Regions from separate parts of the Mesorhizobium sp. B2-3-15 genome, predicted to be linked through region 2. Evidence: predicted binding sites of a transcription regulator. Region 2 holds the regulator's gene; the other holds the start of a gene.

Region 1 (4,478 bases), on a different contig from region 2:
CGAAGCTCAGCTTTTCGCGCCGGCGGTGGCCGGCGAGGTGTCGGACGAGGCGCGCAAGCTTTCGCTCGGCGCCATGACCAACCTGATGTGCCGGGGCCGCAAGCGCGGGCTTGCCGGCATCATCGCCACGCAGCGGCTGGCCAAGCTCGCCAAGAACGTCGCGGCGGAAGCCTCCAATTTCCTGATGGGCCGCACCTTCCTCGATATCGACATGGCGCGCGCGGCCGATCTCCTGGGCATGGAGCGGCGGCAGGCGGAGGCCTTCCGCGATCTGGAGCGCGGCCAGTTCATGGCGCTGGGGCCGGCACTGTCGCGCCGGCCGCTCGGCCTGCGCATCGGCCCGACCGACACCAGCCCGCGCAACGGCACGCCCAAGCTGATGCCGCTGCCGGAGGCGGCGCTCGAGGATGCCCGCGCCATCATCCTGGCCGCCCCGCCGCCCGAGACGATGCGCGCGCCGCGCCGGGTGGCGTCGCCGGACCTGCTCGACCAGTTGATAGCGGCGAAGTCGGCTGCGCTGGAAATCCGCCCCGAACCGGCGGAGCAGCAAGTCAGCGCCGAGGATCTGGCGGAGCGGCGCGAGCGGGTGGACCGCGTGCTGCGCGCCATTCTTGCACAACCTGACGCGGGCTTCCGCGTGATCGGGGTGCTCTACCAGGAGTTTGTCGTGCGCTGCCGCATCGAGGGGCTCGCCTCGGTCGTGCCGGACCTGCCCGCCTTCCGCCGCATGTTGACGCGCGCCCGTGCCGGGCTGGGGGCCGAAGCCAGCGAGGACGATGTGTGGCGCGACGTCTCGGTGCGCGCTTCGTTGCTGCCGGAGGACATGCAAGGCGTGTTCATGATGATCGCGCGCGCGGCGAAGGAGGGCTGGCCGTGCCCGAGCGATGGCGCGATCGCCCGTGCCTACGGCTCGCACTCCCTGCGCCGCGCCCGGCGGCTGCTCACCTATATCGAGGAGCAGGGCCTCATCGTCTGCCAGGTCGACGGCACGGGGAAGCGCACCGTGACGCTGGTCGAACTCGCCTGGGCAACGGCGCCCGGCGATCCCAATGCCGAGGGGGCGGAACAGGGAAGCCTGGCTTTGTGAGGGCATCCAACGCGGCCGTGGCGGCATCGCGATTTCATCGACAAACGCTGATCCGCTGGTTCTCGATGGCGGACCTGGCGGCGGCCGGCATCGCCTCGCTGGCGCTTGCGCGGTCCCCGGCAAGCGGCGCCGGGTGGCTGGTGCCGGGAACCTGCGGCTCGATCCTTGCCGGGCTCGGCGTGGCGCTGGTCAATCATCGTATCTGAAGCTTGCTTGCAGACGGCGGGTGCGAAGGCGATGCTGAGGTCGCTGGTCGGCTTCTGGTAAGGTCAGCACCGCGCGATGACGCCGCCCTTACTGGACCGTGATGACACCGTCGACCGCCCGCCATTCCGATGGGGTGATGAGCCGGTGGTGGGCGATGTGGACGGAGTGAAGCGGCCCGTCCAATTCGCGCTCCCAATAGGAGAGAAAGCCCTTGAGTTCGGGGAACTCCGGCGCGAGGTCGTAGTCCTGCCAGACATAAAGCTGCAGCAGGCTCCGATGGTCAGGCAGACGGTAATGGATTTGTGCGGTGGTCAGGCCATAGCCTTCCATCTGGAGGCGGAACTCCTTGCTGACGCTTGCGATCATTCGTGTCTCCTTCCGGTGGCCGCAATGGCGAAAAAGTCTCTCGGCCCATCGATGTGCGCCGCCGGGAAACAACTCCTTGAGAGGGTGAGCGGTTCCGGCGCCGGCGATGGTACCGGCTCGGATAATTTTGCCGGATCTAGGCGTAAATTCAAGCGGCGGCTCCCGACGTAGAGCGAATAAGACCGCTATAACAGTGAGTTGGCACTCCGACGGCGTGAGTGCTAAAATTTTCTGGCCGGCCTCTTGAAACCGAAAAAAGGGAAAACTAGCTCGATATGCGCGCGCGATGCCTGACAAAGGGTCGCCGCATTCCGCATCGGCCCGAATTGCCGGTCCGGTGTGGAAGAAGCTGAAAACCTGTTTGTCCCAAGAGGAGAACGACATGGCGTTCCGTCCATTACATGACCGTATCCTGGTCCGCCGCATCGAGGCCGAGGAAAAGACCTCCGGCGGCATCATCATTCCCGATACCGCCAAGGAAAAACCGCAGGAAGGCGAAGTCATCGCCGTCGGTCCCGGCGCGCGCGACGACAGCGGCAAACTGACCGAACTGGATGTCAGGGTGGGTGACCGTATCCTTTTCGGCAAATGGTCCGGCACCGAGATCAAGCTCAATGGCGAGGACCTGCTCATCATGAAGGAAAGTGACGTGATGGGCGTGATCGAACAGACCGCGCAAGTGAAGAAGGCCGCCTGACGGCTTCTTAGAAAATCCACCAGTCAACGAATGCTGCCTAGAGATAGAGGAGTGATCCAATGGCTGCCAAAGAGGTAAAATTCCATACCGAAGCGCGCGAGAAGATGCTGCGCGGCGTCGATATCCTGGCCAATGCGGTGAAGGTGACGCTCGGCCCCAAGGGGCGCAATGTCGTCATCGAAAAGTCGTTCGGTGCGCCGCGCATTACCAAGGATGGCGTCACTGTCGCCAAGGAAATCGAGCTTGAGGACAAGTTCGAGAACATGGGCGCGCAGATGGTGCGCGAAGTCGCCTCCAAGACCAATGACCTTGCTGGCGACGGCACCACCACCGCGACCGTGCTGGCCCAGGCCATCGTCAAGGAGGGCGCCAAGGCCGTTGCCTCGGGCATGAACCCGATGGACCTGAAGCGCGGCATCGACAAGGCGGTGGACGCCGTCGTCGCCGAGCTGAAGGCCAACGCCCGCAAGGTGACTCGCAACGACGAGATCGCGCAGGTCGGTACCATCTCCGCCAATGGCGACGCCGAGATCGGCCGCTTCCTCGCCGAAGCGATGGAGAAGGTCGGCAATGAAGGCGTCATTACGGTGGAGGAAGCCAAGACAGCCGAGACCGAACTCGAAGTCGTCGAAGGCATGCAGTTCGACCGGGGCTATCTCTCGCCCTATTTCGTCACCAACCAGGACAAGATGCGCGTCGAACTCGACGAGCCCTACGTGCTGATCCACGAAAAGAAGCTCGCCAACCTGCAGGCGCTGCTTCCGGTGCTGGAAGCGGTGGTCCAGTCGGGCAAGCCGCTACTGATCATCGCCGAGGATGTCGAGGGCGAGGCGCTGGCGACGCTGGTCGTCAACAAGCTTCGCGGCGGCCTCAAGGTCGCGGCCGTCAAGGCGCCGGGCTTCGGCGACCGCCGCAAGGCCATGCTGGAAGACATCGCCATCCTCACCGGCGGCACCGCGATCTCCGAGGATCTCGGCATCAAGCTCGAGAATGTGACGCTGGAGATGCTGGGCCGCGCCAAGAAGGTGGTGATCGAAAAGGAAAACACCACCATCGTCGACGGCGTCGGGCGCAAGGAAGAAATCCAGGGCCGCGTCGCGCAGATCAAGGCCCAGATCGAGGAGACCACCTCCGACTATGACCGCGAGAAGCTGCAGGAGCGGCTGGCCAAGCTTGCCGGCGGTGTCGCGGTGATCCGCGTCGGCGGCTCGACCGAGGTTGAGGTCAAGGAGCGCAAGGACCGCGTCGACGATGCCTTGCACGCGACCCGCGCGGCTGTCGAGGAAGGCGTGCTGCCCGGCGGCGGCGTCGCGCTGCTTCGGGCCGCCAAGGCGCTCGATGCTGTCCAGACGGACAATGCCGACCAGAAGACCGGTGTCGAGATCGTGCGCCGCGCCATCGAGACGCCGGTCCGCCAGATCGCGGAAAATGCCGGTTCTGAAGGCTCGATCATCGTCGGCAAGCTGCGCGAGAAGAGCGAATTCGGCTGGGGCTGGAACGCTCAGACCAACGAGTTCGGCGATCTCTATGGCCAGGGCGTGATCGACCCGGCCAAGGTGGTGCGCACCGCGCTGCAGGATGCGGCGTCGGTCGCCGGCCTGCTGGTGACCACCGAGGCAATGGTGGCCGAGAAGCCGAAGAAGGAAGCCGCCAGCCCGGCAATGCCGGCCGGCGCCGGCATGGACTTCTGAGGTCCGACCAGTCCGCCCGCTCCCTCGACAGGGAGCGGGCATCGGTTGAAGGGAGAGAGATATGGATGCGCTTGCTGACCTTGGGCCCGTGCCCGCGCCGACACATCAGGCAAAGGAGTTCCTGGCCTATGAAAGCGAATGCCGCGGTGCGTTGAAGCCGCTGCTGGCGGAACTGCTCGACAGGGCCGAAGCCGCCGGCTGGAAGCGGCGGACCGTTGCCGCGACGCTGATGTTCCTGGCCGCGCAACAGGTGTCGGAGGCGTCCGAGGCCTCGGCCGGCGGCTGAGCGCTGACATTCAGTCCCCTGAACCTTACGGGCAGTCCCATGAACCTTACGCGGCGGGCCGCGCCTTCCGGTGTTCGGCCCGCCGCGGGTCCGCACAATCGAGAGGAGGCACAAGCCATGAATCGCTGGCAGTTTGAAGAACCG
Region 2 (4,478 bases):
GAAACGACCTACTGACGAGCGGCGATCGCCGCCGCTGCGCCAACCATGAAGGCGCCGGCGGTGCGGTTCAGCACCTTCAGCGCGCGCGGCGACTTCAGGAACCAGCGCGCCTTGGCCGCCAGCGCCAGGTAAGGCACCAGCACGACGAACAGGACGACGACCGTCAGCGCGACGAGAATGCCGTAATCGGCAAGCGTGATCGTCTTCAGGTCGACGATGGTCGGCGTGATGGCGAGGTAGAAGATCATCGTCTTGGGGTTGCCGAGCGTCACGGTGAGGCCGGCGACGAAGCTCGACAGCAAGCCGCCCTTTCCCTTCCTGGCTTCGACGGTTTCGGGTGTGATCCCGGCGGTCCAGAAGCGCCAGCCGAGGAAAGCCAGGTAGGCGACGCCGGCCCATTTGATGGCCAGGAAAACCATGCCGAATTCCTGCGCGACGAAGGCGAGGCCCAGCACCACGGCGGTCAGGTAGGTGAGATCGCCCAGCATGAGGCCGAAGGACATGGCCAGCGACGAGCGAAAGCCCGAGCCCAGCGCACGCGCGACCAGCGCGGTGATGCCGGGGCCAGGAATGGCGGCGGCGATACCAAGAGCGGCGCTATAGGCGAGGAATCCGGTGAGGGTCATGGCGCTGGCGTCCAAGGGCAGTCGCGCCCTTGTCGCACGAGGCGGCCTCGGGGAGAACGCCCTGAGCGCGGGATTCGCTTGCACCAGACGGCAATGGCCCGGTTCGCAAGCAAGGGTCAGGAGCGGTCGCCACTATAAGTCACGCGCCAGATCGTGCCGTTGCCGTCCTCGGAGACGATCAAGGATCCGTCGCCGGCCGCCGCAACGCCGACCGGGCGGCCCCACACCTCGCCGTTCGAAACGACGAAGCCGGTCATGAAATCCTCGTATTCGCCGGTTGGCTTGCCGTCCTTGAACAGAAGCCGGACCACCTTGTAGCCGGTCCTGTTGCCGCGGTTCCACGAACCGTGCAGGGCAACGAACGCGTCGCCTCGATACGCCTGGGGAAATCCGGCGTCGGCGGGCAAATCCTTGCCATCGTAGAAGGCGATGTTGAGCGGCGCCGAATGCGCCTGCATCAGCACGTCGGGACTGTCAGCCTTGCCGGCGAGGTCGGGGCGCTCGCCCCTGTGGCGCGGGTCCTCATTGTCGCCGATATAATACCAGGGCCAGCCATAGAAGGCGCCTTCCCTGACCGATGTCGCGTATTCGGCGGGCACATTGTCGCCGAGCCCGTCGCGCTCGTTGACGACACACCATAGCGCGCCGGTCGCCGGCTGGACGGTCATGCCCGAACAGTTGCGCAAGCCGGTGGCGACTGTGCGGCCGTTCTTGCCGTCGGGATCGAAGGCCCGGACCTCGGCCCGGCCCGCCTCGGAACCCCAACTGGCGCCGAGCGGCTTAGCCTTGACCCAGGCGTCGAGCCCGCCCCTGGGCCTCTTGCCCATGTCCTCGGCGACATTCGAGCCGGAGCCGACGGAAAGATAAAGTGTCTTGCCGTCGGGCGAGAAGGCGATGTCGCGGGTCCAGTGGTGGGTCGAAGGAATGTCGGCGACGATGGTTTGCGGCTCGCCCGAGGCCTTCAGGTCGCCATTGCCGTAGGCAAAGCGCACGATGCTGTCGCTGTTGGCGACGTAGACCCATTGCGGGTCCTTGCCCGGGGGATAGAAGGCAATGCCATAGGGCCGGTTGAGACCGCCGGCAAAGATGCTTTTCTCAGCGGCTTTCGCGCTGCCCTTCGCCAGGCGATAGACGCGGAGCTGGTTGGCCTTGCTGTCGGCAACGAACAGGTCGCCGTTGGGTGCGATGCGCACGACGCGCGGATTGTCGATCCCCGAGGCGATCAACTCGGCCGAAAACCCCGGCGGCAAATGCGGCTTTGCGTCCGCCGGCATGTCGATCACGCCGGCGCTGTTGGAGGCGGATTTGGTGACATAGGGTTTCGGCAGGTCTTCCGGCTTAATCAGCCGGCGCACGCCGGGCCTGTCCGCCCGCCAGTCGCCGAAGGCGGCCGGGCCTTTGAGCACAGGCTGGTCGGCTTGCTGGGCGAGCGCCGCGGTCGTGACAAACAGTGCGGACATCGCCAGTCCGGCCAATCGCATCACTTCCTCCAACGGGTCATGAAGGAAACCAACGATCGGTTTGCTCGTGGGTTCCGTTGCGCTCGATGCTCAAAACTTCTCGGATCAGGTCCCGGCAGCGTAAAAATCGTCGTCCAGGCGTTTTTCCAATTCAACGAGATCGGCCGGCAATGGGAGGCCCATGGCGCGCATCTCGCGCAGTTTTTCGCGCAGCTGTTCCTGAATTTCGTGCTGGTCCTCCGGCTGGTTGACCATCTCCTCGAGCAGCAGACTGATCTGGGCCTTGAACGATTCCAGCGCCATTCTTTTTCTCCTTTGCAGCCTGTCTGGATTTACGGTCCCGCCAGGAAAGTCGTTCGCGGTCGAATTCCGGCATGGAAACCAAAGCAATAATTCCGGGATTCCTTACCTCAGCATGCGGGAAATCAGCTGTGCCGTATAATCCACCATCGGCACGATGCGGGCATAGTTCAGCCTTGTCGGGCCGATGACGCCGAGCGCGCCGACGACGCGGGCGTCCTTGTCGCGATAGGGCGCCACCACCAGCGACGAGCCCGACAGCGAGAACAGCTTGTTTTCCGAGCCGATGAAGATGCGCACGCCCGATCCCTGCTCGGCGAGGTCGAGCAGCTGGATCAGCCCGTCCTGCGTTTCCATGTCCTCGAACAGGTGGCGCAAGAGTTCGATGTCGGCCTGGGCGGTGACGTTTTCCAGCAGATTGGCGCGGCCGCGCACGATGAGCCGCGCCGGCAGGCCGCTTTCGGCACCCGCCCACACCGCAAGTCCCTTCTCGACGAGGTCCTGCGACAGCGTGTCGAGGGCGGCTCTCGTCTCTTCCTTGATGCGGGCGATCTCGGTGCGCGCCTCGGCCAGCGTGCGGCCACGAATATGCGCGTTGAGGAAATTCGAGGCCTCGTGCAATTGCGAGACGGTGATGCCGGCGGGCAGCTCGACGACGCGGTTTTCGACATCGCCATTCTGCGATACCAGCACGGCAAGCGCCTTGGTCGGCTCCAGCTGGATGAATTCGATATGCTTGAGCGCCACCTCGTTCTTGGCGGCCAGCACCAGGCCGGCGCCGCGCGACATGCCCGACAGCATCTGGCTGGCCTCGGTCAGCATATGCTCCAGCGTCGCGCCGGAGCCGGAGGCCCGCACCTGCGCCTCGATGGTGCGGCGCTCCTCGTCGGAGAGGTCGCCAAGCTCCATGAAGGCATCGACGAAGAAACGCAGGCCAGCCTGGGTCGGCAGGCGCCCGGCCGAGATGTGCGGCGCGTAGATCAGCCCGAGATGCTCGAGGTCGCTCATCACGTTGCGGATGGTGGCGGGCGACAGCGAGGACGGCAGGATGCGCGACAGGCTGCGCGAGCCCACGGGTTCGCCGTCCCGCAGATAGGAATCGACGATGCGCCGGAAGATGTCGCGCGAGCGCATGTCGAGCGACTGAAGAGCCAGCGACTGCGAGGCGGGATCGACTGCCTTGGTCATTCGGCTAAAAACCTCCGGTTCCAGGATATAGACTTCGGTGGGCCGCGCGCAACCCGGTGTCTGTGTCGGGTCACCGCCCCTTTTCCTTTGCGCCGTGCCCTGCATGCGTCTAAAAGCCGGCCACGATTCAAAAAAATGACAAGAAAGCAGGCCGAATGCGCCCCTCCAAACGCCAATTCGACGAAATGCGCGCCATATCCTTCGAGCGCGGCGTCTCCAAGCATGCCGAAGGCTCGTGCCTGGTGAAGTTCGGCGACACGCATGTCCTGTGCACCGCCAGCCTTGAGGAAAAGGTGCCTGGCTGGATGCGCAATTCCGGCAAGGGCTGGGTGACGGCCGAATATGGCATGCTGCCGCGCTCGACCGGCGAGCGCATGCGCCGCGAGGCCTCCGCCGGCAAGCAGGGCGGCCGCACGCTGGAAATCCAGCGGCTGATCGGCCGTTCGCTACGCGCCGTGGTCGACCTGCAGACGCTGGGCGAACAGCAGATCACCGTCGACTGCGACGTCATCCAGGCCGATGGCGGCACCCGCACCGCGTCGATCACCGGCGGCTGGGTGGCGCTGTATGACTGCCTGCGCTGGATGGAAGCGCGGCAGATGGCCAGCGTTTCGAAAGTGCTGAAGGATCATGTCGCGGCGATTTCCTGCGGCATCCATGACGGCCAGCCGGTCATCGATCTCGACTATATCGAGGATTCCTCGGCCGGCACCGACGCCAATTTCGTCATGACCGGCAAGGGCGGCATCGTCGAGATCCAGGGCACCGCCGAGGGCGAGCCCTTCTCCGAAGAGCAGTTCGCGGCCTTGATGGGCCTGGCCAAGAAGGGCATTTCCCGGTTGGTCAGCCTGCAGCAGATGGCGGTGGCTTAGTTTATTCATGCGGAGCCTGGGCACCCCCCTCT

The links. The regulator HrcA, encoded in region 2, represses chaperone genes, less so after heat shock. The targets are predictions, from matches to a motif close to GTTAGCACTCNCNNNNNGNGAGTGCTAAC.
Region 1: FJ954_RS23000 (co-chaperone GroES) is a predicted target of HrcA. The motif match lies at 1,858-1,886, and genes of this name have one in related genera.

What each region holds. Positions count from the first base shown of each region.
Region 1 is NZ_VFVO01000012.1:42,900-47,377, reverse strand. It holds gene FJ954_RS23015 (ATP-binding protein) at 1-1,087, shown strand, start outside; gene FJ954_RS23010 (hypothetical protein) at 1,084-1,293, shown strand; gene FJ954_RS23005 (usg protein) at 1,382-1,660, opposite strand; gene FJ954_RS23000 (co-chaperone GroES) at 2,043-2,357, shown strand; gene groL (chaperonin GroEL) at 2,417-4,048, shown strand; gene FJ954_RS22990 (hypothetical protein) at 4,110-4,334, shown strand; gene FJ954_RS22985 (DUF982 domain-containing protein) at 4,452-4,478, shown strand, end outside.
Region 2 is NZ_VFVO01000001.1:580,755-585,232, forward strand. It holds gene FJ954_RS02885 (LysE family translocator) at 9-626, opposite strand; gene FJ954_RS02890 (sorbosone dehydrogenase family protein) at 743-2,107, opposite strand; gene FJ954_RS02895 (hypothetical protein) at 2,192-2,389, opposite strand; gene hrcA (heat-inducible transcriptional repressor HrcA) at 2,492-3,574, opposite strand; gene rph (ribonuclease PH) at 3,730-4,446, shown strand.